3 regions of the Streptomyces sp. NPDC059454 genome follow, and region 3 is predicted to be linked to each of the others. Evidence: riboswitches for the same ligand, from Rfam matches in the RefSeq annotation. Region 3 holds a riboswitch; each other region holds the start of a gene.
The links. A riboswitch is a leader RNA that binds a small molecule or an ion and turns the genes downstream of it on or off. The one in region 3 is predicted to bind cobalamin.
Positions count from the first base shown of each region.

Region 1 (7,548 bases), on a different contig from region 3:
GAGCCCGGAGCAGCCGGCCGACCGCCACACCCCACGGCAGCCGCAGCCCCGCCGCCGCGAGCAGGTCCGTGCGGGCCAGTGTCTCGGCCGCCGGCCCGGTGTGCGCGCCCGACGGGGTGAGCAGGGCCGCGTCGTCGGCCCAGCGCAGGGCCAGGTCCACGTCGTGCGTCGCCATGACGACCGTCGTGCCGCCCTCGCGCAGCCCGTCGAGGGTGGCGAGCAGGCGTTCCTGGCCGTCGGGGTCCAGGCCCGCCGTCGGCTCGTCCAGGATCAGCACGCGGGGCCGCATGGCGACCGCGCCCGCGATCGCCGTCCGCTTGCGCTGCCCGTAGGACAGCAGATGCGTGGGACGGTCGGCGAGGGCGGTGATGTCCAGCGCGGCGAGTGACTCCGCCACCCGGGTACGTACCTCCGCGTCGGGCAGGCCGAGGTTCAGCGGTCCGAACGACACGTCCTGGCCGACCGACGCCGCGAACAGCTGGTCGTCGGGGTCCTGCACCACCAGTTGCACGGTGGTACGCAGCGCCGTCAGTCCTTTGCGGTCGTAGCGCACCGCCCGGCCCTCGACGGTCAACTCGCCGCCGCTCGGCCGCAGTCCACCGCTCAGCAGCCGCATCAGTGTCGTCTTCCCGCTTCCGTTGCGCCCCAGCAGCGCCAACGAGCGCCCCTCACGCACCTGGAAGTCCAGGCCGCTGAGCACGGGCGGGCCGTCCTCGTACGCGAAGGACGCGCCCCGCAGGGCCACCAGGACGGACTCGCTCACGACAACGGCCTTTCCAGTACGAGGGTGAGGGCGGCCAGCGCCGTCAGAAGCACCACGCTCAAGGCCGTGAACCGGACGGAGACACGGGCCTCGGGCACCAGCACGCGCAGGGTGCCGTCGTAGCCGCGTCCGGCGAGGCCGGTCTGCAGCCGCGCCGCCCGGTCGAAGGACCGGACGAACGCGGTCGCGCCGAGCCCGCCCAGCGAACGCCACGCAGCCGCCCGGGTGGTGTGCCCGAGCCGGGCCGCCTGCGCCTCCCGGACGCGGCGCACCGAGTCCAGCAGCAGGAAGCTCATCCGGTACGTCACCAGCGCCACGTCCACGAGCGGAGCCGGCACCCCGGCCCGCACCAGACGCGGCAGCAGATCGGACAGCGGCGTGGTGAAGGCGAACAGCAGGACGCCCAGCGAGGCCGCCGACGTACGCAGCAGCAACTCCCCGGCGCGCAGCGGCCCGTCCTCGGCCCAGGACACGAATCCGCCGGGCCCGCCCACCCGCACCAGCAGCGTCAGCGCCCCGGTGACGCAGAAGCCCAGCGGCACCCGGTACGCCCGCCACAGCCGACGCGCCGGCACGCCCGCCGGGCCGAGCAGCACCACCAGCGCGGTCACCAGCACCAGGGCCGCGCCCGGCCAGGGCGGCAGCGAGATCGCCAGCACGGTGAGCCCCAGCCCCAGTACGGCCTTGTCCACGGGATGGCGGCGGCGCCAGCGACTGCTGTGCGCCGCCGCGTCGATCGACAGCACGTGCCGTCAGACCCGTCGTCGTTCGGAAACGGTCCCGGCGCCCGCGTCCGCCTCGGCCCGCAGCCGCTCCAGCGCCCGCGCCTCTCCCTGCCGCCGCCCGCGCCGCACCCCGAAGTAGTACGCGAGGACGCCCGCGCCGAGCGCCGCCTGGAGGGCGAACAGTGCCGACTCGATCTCGCCGGACGGCGGTTCGTACAGCGGCGAGAACCACGGCTCGTAGTCCGGGTCGATCTCGGTGATCGCCGTCTCCGCCTCGGCGTCCGCGCCGGCGAACGGCTCCTCCTTGTGGTCGCCGAGCCCGAACACCAGCGGAATCACGGCGAGCGCGGCCACGAGCACCAGCAGCAGCGTGTTGATCTTCGCGTTGCGGCTCATCGGGCCACCGCCCCCGTCGAGTCCGCCGTCCTGCGCCCGGCCACCGACGTGACGAGCACCCCGAGCCGCGTCAGCTCCCCCTTGCTCGACTGCACCAGCATGCGCATCACCAGCACCGTCAGCAGCCCCTCGCTCACCGCGAGCGGGATCTGCGTCACGGCGAAGATGGAGCCGAACTTGCCGAGCGCGCCCAGGAATCCACTTCCCGGGTCGGGGAAGGCGAGCGCCAGTTGCACGCTCGTCACGCAGTACGTCGACAGGTCGGCGACGAACGCGCCGAAGAACACCGCCACCATCAGCGGTACGTCGTACCGGCGCAACAGCCGGTAGACGCCGTACCCGGCCCACGGCCCGACGACCGCCATCGAGAAGACGTTGGCGCCGAGCGTGGTCAGCCCGCCGTGGGCGAGCAGCAGCGCCTGGAACAGCAGGGTGATGGTGCCCAGTACCGCCATGACCGGTGGCCGGAACAGGATCGCGCCGAGCCCCGTTCCGGTGGGGTGGGAGCAACTCCCGGTGACCGACGGGAGTTTCAGCGCGGACAGGACGAACGTGAACGCTCCCGACGCGCCCAGCAGCAGTGTGCTCTCGGGATGTTCCCTGACGTCACGGATGAGCGACCGGGCTCCGTGGACGACGAACGGCGCCGACGTGACGCCCCAGGCGACCGCGTGCGCCGGAGGCAGAAAACCCTCGGCAATGTGCATGGCTCAGCAGACCCTCTCCAGCACCTCGTGGATGGTTGACGTGCCTTGGCCGGTCTCCTGGCTGACGGGTACCACCGCCCGTGCTCCGCCTTCCCGGGTCCCGAGGGACCCAGTGGCCGTCCGCGAGGACTGGAGCCGGACTTCCCGATCACAGTGGCGAGGGCCGCACCGGTATCGCACCGATTTCCCGTCACCAAGGCGTGGTGACAGTAGTGCCCGTTCCGGTCCGGTGACAAGCGGCCACCGGGGGCGCGCGGACGGCGCCCGGAGGCTCGCACCCCGGCGCACACCTGCGCACTTGACACGAGCGGCGCCGCCCGTCGGGGCGGGGGAGTGAGGGGGCGGCGTCCTGGGCAGTACCTTGCTGCAATTAATATGCAACAACGATTTCCGGGCATCAGGGATGTGAGGTTCGATGACGACCCGACGAATACGGGGTGCCGCCGCCGCGGTCGCGATGGCCGGTGCGGTCGCCGCCTGCTCGGCGCCGGGGGGCGGCGGCGCGGACGGCGGTGCGTCCACCGATTCCGTCGTGATCGGGGTCCCCTCCGAACCGGACACCCTCAGTCCCCTGCTCGGCTACGGCAAGGACGGCAACTCCAAGATCTTCGACGGACTCCTCGCCCGGGGCCCCGGCCTCGACCTGAAGCCCGCCCTGGCGAAGGCGCTCCCCGAGGTCACCGACGGCGGCCGCACCTACACGTACACCCTGCGCGACGGCGTGAAGTTCAGCGACGGCGAGCCGCTGACCGCCGACGACGTGGTCTTCACGTACACCACCGTGCTGGACGACAGGACCAACAACACCGCCAAGAGCGAACTGGACGCCGTCAAGGGGGTCCGGGCCGACGGCGACGACAAGGTCGTCTTCACCCTCGACCACCCCTACGCGGCCTTCGCCGCCCGCACGGTGCTGCCCATCGTCCCCGAGCACATCGCGGGCGAGCAGGACCCCAACACCGGCTCCTTCAACACGAAGCCGGTCGGCACCGGGCCGTACGTCCTCACCGGCTGGAGCAAGGGCGAAAAGCTCACCTTCAAGGCCAATCCGGACTACTGGGGCGGCGCACCGAAGGTGAAAAAGCTCACCATGGCGATCATCGCCGACGACGACGTCCGCGCCACCCGACTGCGCTCCGGCGACCTCGACGGCGCGACCCTCCCGCCCAACCTCGCCGCCACCTTCGAGGACGACGACGGCAAGAAGACGTACCGGGCGACGTCGTACGACTTCCGCGCCGTCACCCTCCCCACCGGCAACCCCGTCACCGGTGACACCGCGATCCGCCGCGCCCTGGACCTGGCCGTGGACCGGGAGACCATGGTCGACAAGATCCTCGACGGCGCCGGCCGCCCCGCCTACGGCCCGCTGCCCCTCGACGACCCCTGGTTCGCCGAGGACGTCGAACGCTCCCAGGACCTCGCCAAGGCCGAGGACATCCTCGACGACGCCGGCTGGAAGCCCGGCAAGGACGGCATCCGCGCCAAGGACGGCCGCCCCGCCCGCTTCACCCTCTACTACCCCTCCGGCGACAAGGTCCGCCAGGACCACGCCCTCGCCTACGCCTCCGACGCCAAGAAGGCCGGCATCGACGTCGAGGTCGAGAGCGCCACCTGGGAGGTCATCGAACCCCGGATGAAGCACGACGCCGTCCTCGCCGGCTTCGGCAGCACCGGCGACCCCGACTTCGGCCTCTACACGCTCCTGCACTCCTCCCTCGCCGGCGACGGCTTCAACAACATGGCCCTCTACGACAACCCGGCCGTCGACGAGGCCCTCGACACCGGCCGCCGCGGCCAGGACCCCGAGGACCGCAAGGCCGCCTACGACACCCTCCAGCGCGAACTGGTGAAGAACCCCGGCTACACCTTCCTCACCCACATCGACCACATGTACGTCCTCGCCGACCGCTGGAAGGACCTCACCACCCAGACCGAACCCCACGAGCACGGCTTCGCCAGCGGCCCCTGGTGGAACGTCGAGGACTGGCAGCCCACGGCATGAGCTCCCTCCCCTGGGGAGAGATGACCCGGCTCACGGCACGGCGGGCCCTGTTCGCCGTGCCCGTGCTGCTCGTCGTCACCTTCGGCGTGTTCGCCGTCGCCGCAGCCTCCCCCTTCGACCCCGTCAAGGCGTACGCCGGCACCGCCGCGCTCGGCGCCGACCAGGAGACCCTGGACCGGCTGCGGGAGAACCTCGGCGTGGACCGGCCGTTCACCGCCCGCTGGTGGGACTGGCTGACCTCCGCGCTCGGCGGCGACCTCGGCCGGTCCACCGTCATGCGCCAGCCCGTGGCGGAGGTGATCGGCGAACGCCTGGTCTGGTCGGCCCTCCTGTGCGCCGTCGCGTTCGCCGCCGCCGTCCTGCTCGGCACCGTGCTCGGCGTCCTCGCGGCCCGCCGCCCCGGCTCCGTCCTCGACCGCACGGTGACCTCCCTCGCCTACGCCCTGGAGGCCGCCCCGGTCTTCTGGATCGCCCTGCTCGCCGTCTGGCTGTTCGCCCTCCACCTGGACGTCCTCCCGGCCGGCGGCCTCACCGACACCGGCAGCGAACAGGTCACCTTCGGCCAGGTCACGAGCCACCTGATCCTGCCCGCCGGCGTCCTCGCCGTCTCCCAGCTTCCCTGGTTCACGCTGTACGTCCGGCAGGGCGTCGGCGACGCCCTCGGGGAGGACCCCGTGCGCGGCGCCAGGGCCCGCGGCCTGAGCGAACGCACCGTCCTGCTCGGCCACGCCCTGAGCTCCGGACTGCTGCCCGTGCTCACCCTGATCGGCTCCCGCGTCCCCGAACTCATCACCGGCGCCCTGCTGGTGGAGACCGTGTTCAGCTGGCCGGGCATCGCCGCGGCCACCGTGGAGGCGGCCACCTCCGTCGACTTCCCGCTGCTGGCCGCGCTGACCACCCTCGCCACCGCCGCAGTCCTCGCCGGAAACCTCCTCGCCGACCTGCTCTACGGACTGATCGACCCGAGGGTGAAGCTGAATGAGATGTGACCCCCATGGCTGACACCACCACCGCCGTGACGAAAACGGTGTGGCGCGCGCACGGCACCGCCCGCCGCTCCACCCACACCCTCCGCCTGCGCGTCTCCGCGACCCTGGTCGCCGTGACGGTCCTCGCGGTGCTCCTCGTACCGCCGCTGGTCCAGCTCGACCAGCAGGCCGTCGACCTCGCCGCCAAACTCCTGCCACCGTCCTGGTCCCACCCCTTCGGCACCGACGACGTGGGCCGCGACCTGCTGCTGCGCTGCGTCTACGGGCTCAGGGTCTCCCTGCTCGTGGGCGTGGTGGCCGCCCTCACCGCCACCGTGATCGGCACCGCCGTCGGCGCCACCGCCGGGGCGCTCGGCGGCTGGACCGACCGCGCGGTCATGCGCCTGGTCGACACCTTCTCCTCCGTACCGCACCTGCTGCTCGGCGTCTTCATCGTCGCCATGTTCCGGCCGGGCGTCTGGCCGGTGGTGATCTCCGTCGGCCTCACCCACTGGCTGTCCACCGCCCGCATCGTCCGCGCCGAGGTCCTCTCGCTGCGCTCCCGCCCCTACATCGACGCGGCCGTCTCCGGCGGCGCCTCCCGGTGGCGGGTCGTCGTACGGCACCTGCTGCCCGGCGTGCTGCCCCAGGCCGGACTCGCCGCCGTCCTGATGGTGCCGCACGCCATGTGGCACGAGTCGGCCCTGTCCTTCCTCGGCCTCGGCCTGCCCACCCACACGGCCAGCCTCGGCACCCTCATCCAGGGCGCCCGCGGCTCCCTGCTGGCCGGACAGTGGTGGCCGACCCTCTTCCCCGGCCTGTTCCTGATCGTCCCCACCCTCGCCGTCGCCGGCCTCGCCGGTGTCTGGCGGGAGCGGATCAACCCCCGCCGCAGATCGGAGCTGTCGCTGTGACCGAGCGATCCCCCGTGCTGTCGGTGCGCGGCCTCTCCGTGCGCTTCCTGCTGCCGGGCGGCCGCCGGATCGCCGCCGTCACCGACGCCCGCTTCGACGTGGCGCCCGGCGAGTGCCTCGCCCTGATCGGCGAGAGCGGCTGCGGCAAGTCCGTCCTCGCCTCCGCCCTGCTCGGCCTGCTCCCCGCCAACGCGCAGACCGCGGGCCACGCCCACCTCGGCGACCTGGACCTGCTCACCGCCGACGAGCGAACCCTCGCCCGCACAGTACGGGGCCGCAGGATCGGCCTCATCCCGCAGAGCCCGGCCGCGCACCTCACCCCGGTGCGCACCATCCGCTCCCAGATGGAGGAGACGGTCGCCCAGCTCACCGGCGTCCGGGGCCGCACCGCCCTGCGCTCGGCGGCCGAACGGGCCGCCGAACGCGCCGGGTTCCCGCCGGACCACCTCGACCGCCACCCCCACGAACTCTCCGGCGGCCTCGCCCAGCGCGCCGCCACCGCCCTCGCCCTGATCGGCGACGCGCCCCTGCTGCTCGCCGACGAACCCACCACCGGCCTGGACCGCGACCTCGTGGACCGCACCGTCGACGAACTGCGCCGCCACGTCGACGCCGACGGCGACCGGGCGCTCCTGATGATCACCCATGACCTCGCGGCGGCGGAACGCGTCGCCGACCGGGTGGCGGTCATGTACGCGGGCCGCATCGTCGAACTCGCCGACGCGAAAGCCTTCTTCGGCGCCCCCGGCCCCCAGCACCCCTACAGCCGGGGCCTCCTGGACGCCCTCCCCGACCGGGCCTTCACCCCCATCCCCGGCATGCCCCCCGAACTCGGCGACCTCCCCGACGGCTGTGCCTTCGCCGCCCGCTGCGACCGGGCCACCGACACCTGCACGGCCCTCCCGCCCTTCACGGGGGCGATCGCCTGCCACCACCCGGCCCCGGCACCCACCCCGGAGAACACCCGTGCTTGAACTGCGCGCCATCACCGCCGGATACGACCGCCGCGCCCCCGCCGTACGGGACGCGACCCTCACCGTCGCCCCGGGCGAGTCCGTCGGCCTGCTCGG
Region 1 covers NZ_JBHYVC010000065.1:35,781-43,328, reverse strand. The annotation lists gene ACFXAE_RS30530 (energy-coupling factor ABC transporter ATP-binding protein) at 1-763, opposite strand, end outside; gene cbiQ (cobalt ECF transporter T component CbiQ) at 760-1,509, opposite strand; gene ACFXAE_RS30520 (energy-coupling factor ABC transporter substrate-binding protein) at 1,516-1,884, opposite strand; gene ACFXAE_RS30515 (energy-coupling factor ABC transporter permease) at 1,881-2,591, opposite strand; cobalamin riboswitch at 2,621-2,804, opposite strand; gene ACFXAE_RS30510 (ABC transporter substrate-binding protein) at 3,007-4,596, shown strand; gene ACFXAE_RS30505 (ABC transporter permease) at 4,617-5,585, shown strand; gene ACFXAE_RS30500 (ABC transporter permease) at 5,591-6,478, shown strand; gene ACFXAE_RS30495 (ABC transporter ATP-binding protein) at 6,475-7,452, shown strand; gene ACFXAE_RS30490 (ABC transporter ATP-binding protein) at 7,445-7,548, shown strand, end outside.
Region 1: linked by a shared signal. The riboswitch ahead of ACFXAE_RS30515 (energy-coupling factor ABC transporter permease) and the one ahead of ACFXAE_RS05605 (ABC transporter substrate-binding protein) in region 3 are both predicted to bind cobalamin.

Region 2 (7,548 bases), on a different contig from region 3:
GCGCGGCAGGTGCGGCTTGGTCGCGTACGCCACGAAACTCTTGCCGATCAGCGGGTTCAGCGCCTGCTCGGCGACCCGGGTGGCGAGCGGCTTCTTCATGATGTCCCAGACCAGCAGCTTGTGGTACGCCCGCACCGGCAGCGCCTTGTCGTTGTCCACGCCGAACGCGCACTTCAGCCACCAGTACGGCGAGTGCAGCGCGTGCGCGTGGTGGGTGCCGTACGGGCGCAGACCCGCCCCGCGGATCTTCGCCAGCAGCTCGTCCGCCTTGTAGATGCGGATGTGGCCGCCCTCGACCTCGTGGTAGGCGTCGGACAGCGTCCAGCACACCTTCTCCGGGCCGTAGCGCGGCACGGTGATCGCGATCCGGCCGCCGGGCCTGAGCACCCGCACCATCTCCGCGAGGACGCCCTTGTCGTCCGGGATGTGCTCCATCACCTCGGAGATGATGACGACGTCGAAGGACTCGTCGGGGAAGGGCAGGGCGAGGGCGTCGCCCTCCATGGCGGTGGCGGTGGCCCCGGCGGGCGCCTCCCCGGCCTCCTTCATCGCCGCGAACCACTTGGCGACCTCGCGGATCTCCTCGCCGTTCTGGTCCAGCGCCACGACCTGCGCGCCGCGCCGGTAGCACTCGAAGGCGTGCCGGCCGGCCCCGCAGCCGAGGTCCAGGACGCGGTCACCCGGGGCGAGCGGGAACCGGGAGAAGTCGACGGTCAGCACGTGGCCCTGCTTTCGCGGTCGGAGGTGTCGGCTGCGGGCGCGGACACGGCGGCGGCCGTGTCCGCGAGGGTGTCGGGAGCGGCGTCCCCGGCGGTCGGGGCGCCCGCACGGGCGGCGTCCCCGGATCCGGAGTGGCGCGAGGGCGTGGCCGCCGAGCGGGCGTCCCCGGTGTCGCGGTCCCCGCGGGCCGCGCCCGTGCCCCGGCCCGCGTGGGCCATCGCCTCGCGGTAGCGGGCCACCGTGCCCTGCGCCGCACGCGCCCAGGTGAAGTGCCGCAGCACCCGCTCCCGTCCGGCCGCCCCGAGCCGGGCGCGCAGCTCCGGGTCCCCGAGCAGCCGGGTCAGCGCGGCGGCCAGCGCCCCCGCGTCGCCGGGCGGTACGGCGAGACACGTCTCCCCGTCGCGGCCGGCCACCTCGGGAATCGCCCCGCCGGTCGTGGCGACCAGCGGGGTGCCCGTGGCCATGGCCTCGGCGGCCGGCAGGGAGAACCCCTCGTACAGCGACGGCACGCACGCGACCTGCGCCGACCGCACCAGGTCGACGAGTTCGGCGTCCGAGATGCCCTTGACGAACTCGACGGCGCCCTCCAGGCCGTACCGCTCCATCGCCTGCGCGACGGGCCCCTCCGCGGGCCGCTTGCCGACCACGACGAGATGCGCCCCGGGCTGCTCGGCGCGCACCTTCGCCAGCGCCTCGACGAGGAAGACCAGCCCCTTCAGCGGCACGTCCGCGCTGGACGTGGTCACGATCCGGCCCGGTACGACCGGCACCGACGGATCGGGCGCGAACAGGTCGGTGTCGGCGCCGATGTGGACGACGTGGACACGGTCCTGCCGTACGCCGAGATCGTCGACGATCTCCTGGCGGGAGCTGCCGGAGACGGTGAGTACGGACGGCAGGCGGCGCGCCACCCGCTTCTGCATCCGCGTGAAGGCGTACCAGCGGCGCACCGAGTACCGCCGCTGCCAGTTCTCGGCGGCGTCCAGTTCCAGCCGGCGGTCGACGGTGATGGGGTGGTGGATGGTGGTCACCAGGGGGGCGCCGAGGTCGCCGAGCAGGCCGTAGCCGAGGGTCTGGTTGTCGTGGACGACGTCGAAGTCGCCGCGCCGGGCGCGCAGATGGCGGCGGGCACGCAGGGAGAACGTCAGCGGCTCGGGGAAGCCGCCGGTCCACATCGTGCCGACCTCCAGCGCGTCGACCCAGTCCCGGTACTCGCCGCGCTTCGGGGTGCGGAAGGGGTCCGGCTGGCGGTAGAGGTCGAGGCTGGGCAGCTCGGTGAGGCTCGGCCCGTCGTGGCCCTCGTCGGAAACGTCGAGGACGTCGAGGACGGGGTAGGGCTGGGCGCCGATGACCTCGACGCGGTGTCCGAGACGGGCGAGTTCGCGGGAGAGGTGGCGTACGTAGACGCCCTGGCCGCCGCAGAACGGGTTTCCCTTATAGGTGAGGAGTGCGATGCGGAGCGGTCGCAAGCCGTCGGATGCGGACCCCTGCGAGGGCCCGGCCTGACTGGCCTCAGCGGTCACTCTGGGCCCCCTTCTCCCTGCACTGCCCTGCGAGATTACGCCGGGACGCCAATCTAGAACAAGTTTCAGAGTTGATCGTTCGGAGGATCCGAATCTACCGGCAGGTAGGAGTACTGGCAGCAGCGGATCAGGTGATTCACGCCACGACGGACGACATGCCATGCTGTCTGATCATCCACCCTCACCGACTGTCACGGACGGGACCCATGCCTACGGAAGCCAACAGGGACGAGGCGGCCAGGGCAGCCACGACGGACAGGGCGGGCAAGGCCGCGGCGACGGGGGCCGGCACCGCGCGCCCCGCCCCGGCCTCACCACTCACCGAGCGCCAGGAGGCGCGCCGGCGCCGCATCCTGCGGGCATGCGCGCGGCTGGCCGGCCGGGGCGGCTTCGACGCGGTGCAGATGCGTGAGGTCGCGGAGTCCTCGCAGGTGGCGCTCGGCACGCTGTACCGCTACTTCCCGTCCAAGATCCATCTTCTGGTCGCGACCATGCAGGACCAGCTGGAGACCCTGCACGGCACGCTGCGCAAGAAGCCGCCGGCCGGTGAGACCCCGGCCGAGCGGGTCGCGGAGACCCTGATGCGGGCCTTCCGCGCGCTCCAGCGGGAGCCGCACCTGGCCGACGCGATGGTGCGCGCCCTGACGTTCGCGGACCGCAGCGTGAGTCCGGAGGTCGACCAGGTCTCCCGGCAGACCACGATGATCATCCTGGACGCCGTGGAACTCACCGACCCCACACCCGAGCAGCTCTCGGCCGTCCGGGTCATCGAGCACACCTGGCACTCGACCCTGATCACCTGGCTCTCGGGCCGCGCCTCCGTCGCCCAGGTCAGGACCGACATAGAAACGGTGTGCCGCCTGATGGACCTGACGGCCCCGGAGAGCACCGATGACCGCTGACAGCCACCGACCACCACTCCGAAAGTTTCGACATCTTTCCGTCAACACTGGCGGCAGGGCCCCTTCTCCACAGACCCTCACATACCGACGGCTTCCGTCGTGCGCGAATGATTGACCACCCCTCCGGCGGCCCGTATCGTCTCCGCAGAAATTCGGAGCCGAGTCCGAAACTTTCGTTCGACCGCACGGCAGCAATCCCGCCCATCCGCAGCACGGGACCCCACCGGAAAAGGGATGACATGCGCATGATCAGAAAGCGGACGAGAACCGGAGGCGGCGGCCCCGCACACGGCCGGCTGCGCGCCGCCCTCGGCGCCACCACCACCGCCCTGCTCACCGTCACCGCGCTCGCCGCACTCCCCCAGACCACCGCCCACGCCGCCGACACCCTGGGCGCGGCGGCGGCCGAGAAGGGCCGCTACTTCGGCGCCGCCGTCGCCGCGAACCACCTCGGGGAGGCGCAGTACGCGGCCACGCTCAACCGCGAGTTCAACTCGGTGACCCCCGAGAACGAGATGAAGTGGGACGCCGTCGAGCCCAGCCGCGGCTCCTTCAGCTTCAGCCGCGCCGACCAGATCGTGAACCACGCCCAGAGCCGGGGCATGGACGTCCGCGGCCACACCCTGGTCTGGCACTCCCAGCTGCCGGGCTGGGTCTCCGGACTCGGCGCGAGCGACCTCCGGTCGGCCATGAACCACCACATCACCCAGGTCATGACCCACTACAAGGGCGAGATCCACTCCTGGGACGTGGTCAACGAGGCCTTCCAGGACGGCGGCAGTGGCGCCCGGCGCAGCTCGCCCTTCCAGGACAAGCTCGGCAACGGCTTCATCGAGGAGGCCTTCCGCACCGCCCGCGCGGCCGACCCGAACGCCAAGCTCTGCTACAACGACTACAACACCGACGGCGTCAACGCGAAGAGCAACGCCGTCTACAACATGGTCCGGGACTTCAAGTCCCGTGGCGTGCCGATCGACTGCGTCGGCTTCCAGTCCCACTTCAACCCCAACTCCCCCGTCCCCTCCGACTACCGGGCCAACCTCCAGCGCTTCGCCGACCTCGGCGTCGACGTGCAGATCACCGAGCTGGACATCGAGGGCTCGGGCCAGGCCCAGGCCACCAACTACGGCAACGTCACACGCGCCTGCCTGGCGGTGACCCGCTGCACCGGCATCACGGTGTGGGGCATCCCGGACAAGTACTCGTGGCGGTCGAGCGGCACCCCCCTGCTGTTCGACGACAACTACAACAAGAAGCCCGCGTACGACGCTGTGCTGAGCGCTCTCGGTGGCACCCCCGGCGATCCTGGTGATCCGGGCGACCCGGACGCGGCCTGCACCGCCACCTACAGCACGGCGGAGCAGTGGGGCGGCGGCTACAACGGCAAGGTGACGATCACGGCGGGCGGTTCGCCGATCACCGGCTGGAGCGTCGACGTCACCATGACCGCCCCGCAGAAGGTCGTCTCCGTCTGGAACGGCTCACCCACCTGGGACGGCAGCGGCAACGTCATGACGGTGCGGTCCAGTTGGAACGGATCGCTCGCCGCCGGGGCATCGACCAGCTTCGGCTTCACCGTGAACGGCGGCGCCTCGCCCCCGCCGCAGGTCGGCGCCTGCACGGCTTCCTGACCCGGCCCACCCGCATCCGCATTCCCATTCCGGGGGTGCGGATGCGGTGCGCCTTCCACGGCTCGCGTGACCCCGCTCACCGAAGCCACCCCTGGCCCCTTCCCTACGGGCGGGTAGAGTGTCGGCGTCGTCATCACACCGTACGGGGGGAAGCCGGTGCAATTCCGGCGCTGACCCGCAACCGTGAGCCGTCCACCGGGACGGCGAGCCGGACTGCCCCGCACGGTTCATGACCGGCTCACGTGCCCGGCGAACCCGCCGGCGCACCGGCACCGTCGAGGCATACGGAGCCGAGCCGCCGGGGTGTCCCGCGCTGCCCGGCTCCCCGCAGGGAAGGCACCCGCCGATCATGAATGTTCGCCGCAGCGCAGCGGTCCTGGCCGCCGTCGCCGTGATCGGCGCCGCCACTCCGGCCGCCGCCGACACGTCCCCGTCCCCCTCGCCGTCCCAGGCACTGCCCTCCGCCCTGTACGGCGACAGCGACCCGCAGTACGACGGCGTCTGGCGCCAGTCGCTCGCCCTGCTCGCCCAGCACACGGCCGGCGTCGAGCCGTCGAAGGCGGCCGTCGACTGGCTCACCGGGCAGCAGTGCGCCGACGGCTCCTTCGCCCCGTACCGCGCCGACACCGCCGAGGCGTGCGACGCGAAGACGATGGTCGACACCAACCAGACCGCCGCCGCCGTCCAGGCCCTCGCCGCGCTCGGCGGCCACGACGACGTCACGAAGAAGGCCGTCGACTGGCTGAGGTCCGCGCAGAACAAGGACGGCGGCTGGGGCTACCTGGCGGGCGGCGCCAGCGACACCAACTCCACCTCCGTCGTCATCGGCGCGCTCGCCGCCGCGGGTGAGAAGCCGGCCGAGGTGAAGAAGGACGGCAAGTCCCCCTACGACGCCCTGCTGAAGCTGGCGCTCCCCTGCGAGGGCGACGGCGCGGGCGCCTTCGCCTTCCAGCCGGACAAGAAGGGCGAACGGACCGCCAACGCGGACGCGACGGCGGCGGGCGTGCTCGGTTCGCTGGGTGCGGGACTGGTCGTCGAGCCCGGCAGGGGCGAGGCGAAGGAAGCAGCGTGCGAGAAGGCCGCCGGCCCCGAGCAGGCCGCCGCCAACGGTGCCGCGTATCTCACGGACGCCCTCGCCGAGAAGGACCACCTCACCTCCGCCCTCGCCGGCGCCGAGGACCAGCCCGACTACGGCAACACCGCCGACGCGGTCGTCGCGCTCGCCGCGCAGGGCGCCACCGAGCCGGCCGGGAAGTCCCTGGCCTGGCTGGAGAAGAACGCCGCCGACTGGGCGGCACGGAGCGGCCCCGCCGCGTACGCCCAGCTGATCTTCGCGGCCCACGCGACGGGCGCGGACCCGCGCGCCTTCGGCGGCACGGACCTGGTGAAGCAGCTGACGGCGACGGGCCCGGCCCCCGAGAAGACCACCCAGGCGTCGAAGGACGGGGAAAAGAAGGACGGGGAAAAGAAGGACGACTCCGACTCGGGCCTCGGCGTCTGGTGGTTCGTCGGCGTCTGCCTGGTCGCCGGCATCGGCATCGGCTTCCTGATCAGCGGCCGTAAGAAGCGGCAGCAGCCGTGATCCGCCGGGCCACCGTACTGTTCCTGGCCGCGCTCCTGCCCCTGTCGGCGGGCGCGGGCCAGGCGCAGGCCGCCGGCTACCGCTACTGGTCGTTCTGGGAGCAGGACGGCACGGCATGGACGTATGCCAACCAGGGCCCGTCCCTCGCCCGCCCCGCCGACGGTGACGTCCACGGCTTCCGCTTCTCCGTCAGCGAGAACTCCGCCGACGCGGCGAAGCCCCGCGGTACCGCCGACTTCGGCACCATCTGCGCGAAGACCCCGGCGGCCGACGGCAGGAAACGCGTGGCCCTGGTCATCGACTTCGGCACCTCCGCCGACGCCCCGTCCGGCGAAACCCCGCCGGCCGGCCGCACGGCCTGCGCCCGGGTCCCCGAGGACGCCACCACGGCCGAGGCCCTGGCCTCGGTCGCCGAACCCCTCCGCTACGACACCAACGCCCTGCTGTGCGCGATAGCGGGCTACCCGAAGCAGGGCTGCGGAGAGCAGGTCTCGGCGGAAAAGGCCCCCGCGCCCCCAGAGGAAACGAGGGAGTCGGACGACTCCGGCCCCTCAGTGGGCCTGACAGCCGGAATCGCCGTGGTGGCCCTCCTCGGAGCAGCGGCACTCTGGCAGGCACGCCGCCGTGCGTCGTGACTGCGGGCAGGAGTGCCCGCGTGACTGCGGGCACTCCTGCCTCCCCCAGGGCGGCACGGGTGGGCGATGGGGGTCCCCCCGCTCGAGCGCGGCCGAGAGTGAGGGAGGCACCCCGCGCACACCGGGCTGCGCGACACCCCCCGCCCAGCACCGGCACCGCGCCCCCCACCTCCACCCCGGCGCCTGGTGGCTCTGGGCCCTGGCCCTGGGCACCGCGGCCACCCGCACCACCAACCCCCTCCTCCTCACCCTCCTCATCGCCGTCTCCGCCTACGTCGTGGCGACCCGCCGCCCCCACGCCCCCTGGTCCCGTTCCTACGGCGCCTTCGTCAGACTCGCCCTCGCCGTCCTCCTCGTCCGCCTCGCCTTCGCCGTGCTCCTCGGCTCCCCCGTCCCCGGCACGCACGTGCTCGTGCACCTCCCCGAAATCCCCCTCCCCCACTGGGCCCAGGGCATCCGCCTCGGCGGCAAGGTCACCGCCGAGGCCCTCGCCTTCGCCCTGTACGACGCCCTCCGTCTGGCCACCCTCCTCATCTGCGTGGGCGCCGCGAACGC
Region 2 covers NZ_JBHYVC010000026.1:86,747-94,294, forward strand. The annotation lists gene ACFXAE_RS19670 (class I SAM-dependent methyltransferase) at 1-720, opposite strand, end outside; gene ACFXAE_RS19675 (glycosyltransferase family 4 protein) at 714-2,243, opposite strand; gene ACFXAE_RS19680 (TetR family transcriptional regulator) at 2,450-3,145, shown strand; gene ACFXAE_RS19685 (endo-1,4-beta-xylanase) at 3,385-4,776, shown strand; cobalamin riboswitch at 4,877-5,016, shown strand; gene ACFXAE_RS19690 (prenyltransferase/squalene oxidase repeat-containing protein) at 5,126-6,358, shown strand; gene ACFXAE_RS19695 (SCO2322 family protein) at 6,355-6,993, shown strand; gene ACFXAE_RS19700 (CbiQ family ECF transporter T component) at 7,193-7,548, shown strand, end outside.
Region 2: linked by a shared signal. The riboswitch ahead of ACFXAE_RS19690 (prenyltransferase/squalene oxidase repeat-containing protein) and the one ahead of ACFXAE_RS05605 (ABC transporter substrate-binding protein) in region 3 are both predicted to bind cobalamin.

Region 3 (7,548 bases):
CACCACCATGACCAACGGGTTCTACGTGGACCCCGACTCGAGCGCGAGGCGGTGGGCGGCCGCCAACCCCGGCGACGGCCGGGCCGCCGCGATCAACGCCTCCATCGCCAACACGCCGATGGCCCGCTGGTTCGGCTCCTGGAGCGGCACCATCGGCACCGCGACAGGCGCCTACGCCGGAGCGGCGGACCAGCAGGACAAGCTGCCCATCCTCGTCGCCTACAACGTCTACCACCGTGACTACTGCGGCGGGCACTCCGCCGGCGGAGCCGCCTCGCCGTCCGCCTACGCCAACTGGATCGCCCAGTTCGCCGGAGGCATCGCGGCCCGCCCCGCCGTCGTCATCCTCGAACCGGACTCCCTCGGAGACTACGGCTGCATGACCCAGGCCCAGATCGACGAACGCGAGGCCATGCTCACCGGTGCCCTCGCCGAGTTCAACCGCCAAGCCCCCAACACCTGGGTCTACATGGACGCCGGCAACCCGCGCTGGGCCGACGCGGCGACCATGGCCCGGCGCCTCCACGAAGCCGGCCTCCGACAGGCCCACGGCTTCTCGCTCAACGTCTCCAACTACATCACCACCGCCGAGAACACCGCCTACGGCAACGCCGTCAACAACGAACTGGCCGCCCGCTACGGCTACACCAAGCCGTTCGTCGTGGACACCAGCCGCAACGGCAACGGCTCCAACGGCCAGTGGTGCAACCCCTCCGGCCGCCGCATCGGCACGCCCACCCGGACGGGCGGAGGCGCCGAGATGCTCCTGTGGATCAAGACCCCGGGCGAGTCCGACGGCAACTGCGGTGTCGGAACCGGCTCCACGGCCGGCCAGTTCCTCCCCGAGGTCGCCTACAAGATGATCTACGGCTACTGATCCAGGACTCCCGCCGCCCGCACCGGCGACCGGCAGTCCGCCGGGGCGGCGGGCACTCCCCCGACCATCTCACCGGAGAGGGGCCGACGTGATCCCCCCTTGAGGGCCTGGACGTGCGATCCGTCCATAGAGCAGTCGTCCGGTTCCAGCAGGTCGGCGCGACGCATCCCGGTCAGCGGGGCTGACTGCAGGCGCGGCCGGACTCCGGCCACGGTCCGGTCCCGCAGTCCGCGCCAGGCCGTCACCCCGGACCGGCCCACTACTTCTCTTGGCACGTCGCACCAGGCCACGCCCTTGCGCAGGACGTGAACGATGCCCGCCGGTGCGACCCTTCCGGCACCGGGAGCCGTCCGGGATGGCGGTGCCGGCGTGGGCGCACCGGCAGCAGCGGGGCCATCCGGTCCCAGGGATCATCGAGGACAAGCTTCACGTTCACGAGGCTGCGGCTTGCCGGAGAACCCGGTTGAGCACGCCGAGCCGGATCGACATACTCCCCGGATGACCAACACCGGGGGCAAGGCCACTGAGCAGTGTGGGGATGAACCTTGGTACCGCGTGCGCACAGATCTGTTCGAGGCGTCATTCCTGCCCAGCGCCGGCGAGGATCTGGATGCCGTCTGCAACGTCGACGTAGAGGTGCAGCTGGCAGCGGACGGCTCCCGATGGAGCGCGACCGTGTTCACGCTCGCCGAGGTCGAGCGCCTCATGAAGAGGTGGTCCCGAACTGGCGAGGAGTTGGGCGGCCGCTACTTCTGGTGCTCTGACGGACTGATAGTCCGGGACCCTGGCATCGACAACATGACCCGGGTACTCGCCGGCCTGCTCGAAACCGGTGACTTCACGCAGGTTCTTCAGCGACTCGACGACGAGTAGCCAGCGCCCTCGTTCTGCAACGATCAGTAAGGCGCGTGCCACTCCCGTTTGCCGAAACCCGGAAGAAATGTGGAGCTCACAAAGCCTGACGTAGCCGGTCATGGCCAGGAACGTGGGGGCGCGGCCGTAGGACTTCATGCCGACCAGGTGGACGCCCTGTTCGGGGTGGGAGAGCGCGCGGTGCCCGTGCGGGTGGACGGTGCCGCAGGAGTGCTGGCTGGGGTCGATCAACGGGGCGAGTTCCACCGGGGCCTGGAGGCGAACATGCGCGCGCAGGCCGAGAGGTCCGGCGCGGAGAGGAAGCCGCCTTCCTCACCCGCTTCGCCCGCTCGGTGACCGTCGTCCACCGCCGCTCCACGCTGCGCGCCTCGCGGGTCACGCAGAACCGGGCCCTCGCAGTTGACGACGGCCCGCGTCGCGTCGACGAAGCCGACCTTCTGGTTCCTGTGCTGGAGGCAGAAAGCGTGCTCCCAGGCGTCGAAGACCAGGATCGGGACCGAGTTCCGCCGTCGCCCTGTCGCCGGCCGTCATCCCGTCCCGGGACGCCGTCCCGCCCGCCCGGTACCGGCCGTCAGTCCGTCTCCTGGGCGTGCGGGGCCGTCGCGGGCGGATGGGTCGGACGGTCCCGTCCGCCGTCACGGCCCGACACCGCCACGACGACCAGCCCGACGACAATGGCTCCGACCGCGACTCGCCCTGCCGCCCGCGCCCACCAGGCCGGACGGGTCGCGCCCCCGCCGGGAGGGCCCAGCCGTCCGGCCCGCCGGGCAGGCCTGAGCAGACGAAGCAACAGCAGTGCGGCGACCGGGAGTTGCAGCAGCCACAACACGGTGCGCGGCCACTCCCCGTACCAGACGTTGGTTCCGTACAGCAACGTGTGCCACACGCTCAGCACGTACACGACGATCACGAAACGGTGCAGCCGGCGCCAGGCGTTCGCTCCGATGCGGTGCCGGACGTAGAACAACAGCCCCAGCGGAATCGCCAGGTACAGGGCTCCCTGTCCGATCGGGATGGCGATCTTTCCGGTTCCGGAGTCGTACCAGCCCGGCACGAAGGTGTCCGCGAAGGCCACCCACAACCGCTCCGCCCACGCCACCTTCGTCTCGTAGCGCACGAGTTCGGCGGCGAACATCAGCGCGTGGGCGAACATCAGCGCCATCGTCGTCAGGCTCGTGGTGCGGTGCCAGCGCTCCAGCACCTGCCGGGAGACCGGCAGCCGGGCGGGGCGCGGCCCCGACAGCAGCAGACCGAGCGTGACCGTGCCCCAGGCCCACAGCAGTCCCGACCACCCGAACGCCTGGCTGAGCAAGTACATCCAGTAGGTGCCGGGGTCGTCCATGAACGGCATGACCGCGACCGTGTCCGACTCGCCCGACTCCATGCGCGCCCACAGGAACGCGAACACGAGCGCCGTGACCACCACCGCCGCGGTGGCATCGGGCAGGGCGGACCGCAGGTCGCCGCGCAGCGCGACGCGATCGCCGGGAGGCCGTCGCCGCCCGGGAAGGGCTGCCGCCCCGTCCTCGTCCGGCCTCGTGTCTGACGTCATCGGGGGCCTCCCGGGCACGGACCACCGCAGCAGCGGTGCGCAAGTGGCGTGAGGCAACAAGTCTGACTGAGGGGGCGGCGATCCCCGAGGCGGTATCCGGCCAGAGTCGCCGTGCGGCTCGGCACGGTCGGCGTCGTCCTGACCGCGGCATCGCTCGTGCGGTTCTCCGGCGGCATCGCCGGCGGGGCCCTCGCGGACCGGACCGGGCCGCGCGGCACGATGCTGCGGGCACTCGTCGTACGCACCGCCGGTTTCGCCGGGCTCCTGCCCGGCCCTGCGCCGGCTGCCCCTCGCGATCCGGGCACTGGTCGTGACGTGCTGCGGTGCCGCGCTCCACCTGCCCGCGAACAAGGTGTATTCGGGGCTTCGGCGGATTCGACGGGCACCCTTACGACGAGAACGCCGAGCGGCTCGTCCTTCGGGCTGTCCGCGAAGCGTGAGGGGCGCGGGCGTGCGGCCGGGTCCGCACGCCCTTTTGCCGTCGGCTCGGGGAAACGTAGGATCACCTGGTCATCGCCGCGACGGGAGACAGGAAGCCGGTGCGAATCCGGCACGGTCCCGCCACTGTGACCGGGGAGCGCCCCTCCGACATGCCACTGCGCACCGCGCGGGAAGGCGGAGGGAACGTCGATCCGGGAGTCAGGACACTGGTCCGTCGCGGGCCCGATCCGAGGAGCGCGGACTCCAGGAGGCTTCACGTGTCCCAGCTGTTCACCCCTGCCCGCACGCGCGGGTTCCTTCGTGCCACGGCCGCTGCCGTGGCTCTTTCGTCGGTACTGCCGGCCACCGGCTGCGGTGCGTCCGACGGGAGCGGCGGGGACGCGAAGGCCACCGCTCCCGTGACCGCGGGCTTCCCGGTCACCGTCGACAACTGCGGTGTGAAGACGACGTACGACAGGCCGCCGTCGCGGGTGGTCACCATCCACCAGCACCCGGCGGAACTCATGCTCGCCCTCGGCCTGAAGGACCACATGGCCGGCACGGCCTTCCCCGACTCCGCCGTCCTGCCCGAGCTGAAGGAGGACTACGAGGCGATCCCCGAACTGGCGCGGAAGGAACCGTCGTTCGAGACCGTCCTGGAGGCCGAGCCGGATCTCGTCTACGGCGGCTACGGCAGCGCCTTCGCCGAGAGTGAGGGCCGCTCCCGCGAGGCGTTCGCCGACGCCGGTATCGCCACCCACCTCAACCGCGAGTACTGCGGCAAGAAGCAGGTGACGATGGAGGACACCTACGACGAGATCCGCACCATCGGCACGATCTTCGGTGTCCCGGACCGGGCCGACAAGCTGGTCGCCGACCTCGAGGGCCGCGTCGGCAGGGCCGCCGCCGAGGTCGAGGGCGAGCCCGAACCATCCGTCTTCGTCTACGACAGCGGCGACAAGAGCGCCTTCACCGCGGGCGGCAAGAGCCTGGGCACCGAGCTGATCCGGCTGGCCGGCGGCGAGAACGTCTTCGCCGACCTCGACGACGTCTTCGGCGACGTCTCCTGGGAGCAGGTCGTCGAGCGCGGGCCGGAGGTCATCGCCGTCTACGACTACGCGGGCGCCGGAAGCGTGGAGGAGAAGAAGGAGTTCCTGCTCTCCCAGCCCGCGCTCGCCGACGTACCCGCCGTCAGGAACAAGCGGTTCGTCGTCCTGCCGCTGACCGCCACCCTGGTCGGCATCCGTTCGGCCTACGCGGTCGAGGACCTGGCCCGCGGGCTGCACCCCGAGAGCTTCCGGTGACCCGGGCCGCCACCGACACGTCCACCGAGCGGACGGTTCGACGGTGGAAGGGCGAGGAGGCAGGAGCGTGCCGTACACGGTTGGCCGTCACGCTGCTCGTGCTCACCGCCCTGCTCACGGTCTCCGCCACGGCGGGCCTCGCGATCGGCTCCGTCCGGGTGCCGCCCGGCCAGGTGTGGGGCATCGTGACGCACGCGCTGGGTGCCGACTGGCAGGAGCCGGACTGGTCGCGGGCCAGGGAGACCATCGTGGTGGACGTGCGGGCACCGCGGGTGCTGCTCGGTGCGGTCACCGGCGCCGGCCTGGCGGTGATCGGCACCGCGCTGCAGGCCCTGGTGCGCAACCCCCTCGCCGAGCCCTACCTGCTCGGTGTCTCCTCCGGTGCGTCCCTCGGCGCGGTCTCCGTGATCGTGTTCGGGGTGACCCTCTTCGGGCCGGTCTCCCTGTCGGTGGCCGCCTTCGTGGGCGCCCTGGGCGCGCTCCTGCTCGTGTACGCCACCGCGCGCACCGGCGGACGCATCACCTCATCTCGGCTGGTGCTGTCCGGGGTGGCGATCGCGGCGGTGCTCACCGCGGTCCTCGATCTGCTGCTGCTCACCACCGACCGGGGCAACGAGGCCCGCGCGGTGCTCGCCTGGACCCTCGGCGGCCTCGGCGGCGTCAACTGGGGCACGCTGTGGCTGCCGAGCACGGCCCTGCTGCTCGGTGTCGGCGTCCTCATGGCGCAGGCCCGCAACCTGAACCTGCTGCTGGCCGGCGAGGAGGCGGCGACCACGATGGGGCTGGACGTGGCCCGCTTCCGCGCCCGGCTGTTCGTGCTGGTCTCCCTCGTCACGGGCGTACTGGTCGCGGCGGCCGGACCGATCGGCTTCGTCGGCCTGATGATGCCCCACATCGTGCGCCTGTTCGTCGGCGGCGACCACCGCCGGGTCCTGCCGACGGCGGCACTCGGCGGAGCGGTCTTCCTCATCTGGGCCGACATCGCCGCCCGGACGATCGCCGCGCCCATGGAAGTACCCGTCGGCGTCCTCACGGCCCTGTGCGGCGGGCCGTTCTTCCTGTGGCTGATGCGCCGGGACGCCCGGCGCGGCACCGACCGAGGAGTGGCATGACCGCGGCCGAGCTGAGCGTCGACGGCGTCACGCTCACCGCCGGAGCCCGCCACCTGGTGCGCGACGTCTCCCTGACCGCCCGACCGGGCGAGACGATCGGGCTCGTCGGGCCCAACGGCAGCGGCAAGTCCAGCCTCCTGCGCACCGTTTACCGGGTCCTGCGCCCGGACACCGGTCGGGTGCGCGTCGACGGAGACGACGCCTGGTCACTGCCGGTGCGGCAACTGGCCCGCACCGTGGCGGCGGTGGTCCAGGACTCGGCAGCCGACTTCGACCTCGCCGTCCGCGAGGTCGTCGCCATGGGTCGCACCCCGCACAAACGGCTCCTCGCCGGTGACACCCCCGAGGACGCGGAACTCATCGACTCCGCACTCCTGGCGGTCGACGCCGTCCACCTGGCCGACCGCCCCTTCGACCGGCTCTCGGGTGGCGAGCGCCAGCGCGTCCTGATCGCGCGCGCCCTGGCCCAGCAGCCCACCCTCCTGGTCCTCGACGAACCCACCAACCACCTCGACATCCGGCACCAACTGTCCGTGCTCGGCACCCTGCGCCGCCTGCCCGCGACCGTGCTGCTCGCCCTGCACGACCTCAACCTGGCCGCCTACTACTGCGACCGCCTCTACGTCCTGCACGACGGTGAGGTCACCGCGAGCGGGCCACCCGCAGAGATACTCACCCCTCAGCTCCTGGCCGAGGTCTACGGAGTGGCCGCGGAAGTCGCCGCCCATCCGCGCACGGGCGCCCCGCAGGTGACGTTCCTCCCCGAAGAGCCACGCAGCTGAAGGGCTCCACCCGATATCGTCCTGTGTCCATACGCGCCACCGGGGACGAAACGGGGAGCGTGACCGACGCCTCCAGGGCATCAGGGTCCCCAGAAGACGTGGGGCTCTGTGGGAGCGAATGGCGTGCCTCGGCCGGCCGCGAAGAGTTCCGGGTCGCATGTCGCGCACCGGTCGTGGGAGTCGTGTCGTCGCCGCGTCCTTGTTCCGGGTACTCGTGAGAGGGGAACCCGAGTGCGACGGTGCCCACGACGGACACTCGAACCCACCTCCTCGGCAGCCCCTGCCCGGCCGCCCCTGCAAGGCTTCTCGTCGAACGCCGCTGTCACAGGGATCACATGCGCACGGCAGGCCGTTCATCTGCCCAACGGCGTCCCGGAACCACTGTCCGCCTCCGGGCTCACCAGCGGCATGGGTCATCAGGCCCTGCAGAGGGCCGGACAGACCCCGGGGCGTGTGCGTGCTGGTGGCAGGCATCCGGTGGGCCGTCCGGGCACGGCTGGATGTGGGTCGCGGGGCGCAGGCCGAGCATGGCTCCCGACGAGACCACCGGCTCGCGCAGGACACCACCGCGTAGCCGGGGCAGTCCGGTTACACGATCTCCAGAACGTCCCGTACCGGGCGGCGGGGC
Region 3 covers NZ_JBHYVC010000005.1:203,883-211,430, forward strand. The annotation lists gene ACFXAE_RS05570 (glycoside hydrolase family 6 protein) at 1-877, shown strand, start outside; partial or broken gene ACFXAE_RS05575 (transposase) at 948-1,313, opposite strand; gene ACFXAE_RS05580 (hypothetical protein) at 1,376-1,750, shown strand; partial or broken gene ACFXAE_RS05585 (flavoprotein) at 1,841-2,011, opposite strand; partial or broken gene ACFXAE_RS05590 (NAD-binding protein) at 2,047-2,154, shown strand; partial or broken gene ACFXAE_RS05595 (Fe-Mn family superoxide dismutase) at 2,149-2,256, opposite strand; gene ACFXAE_RS05600 (ferric reductase-like transmembrane domain-containing protein) at 2,322-3,302, opposite strand; cobalamin riboswitch at 3,831-3,952, shown strand; gene ACFXAE_RS05605 (ABC transporter substrate-binding protein) at 4,001-5,026, shown strand; gene ACFXAE_RS05610 (FecCD family ABC transporter permease) at 5,023-6,138, shown strand; gene ACFXAE_RS05615 (ABC transporter ATP-binding protein) at 6,135-6,920, shown strand; gene ACFXAE_RS05620 (Acg family FMN-binding oxidoreductase) at 7,509-7,548, opposite strand, start outside.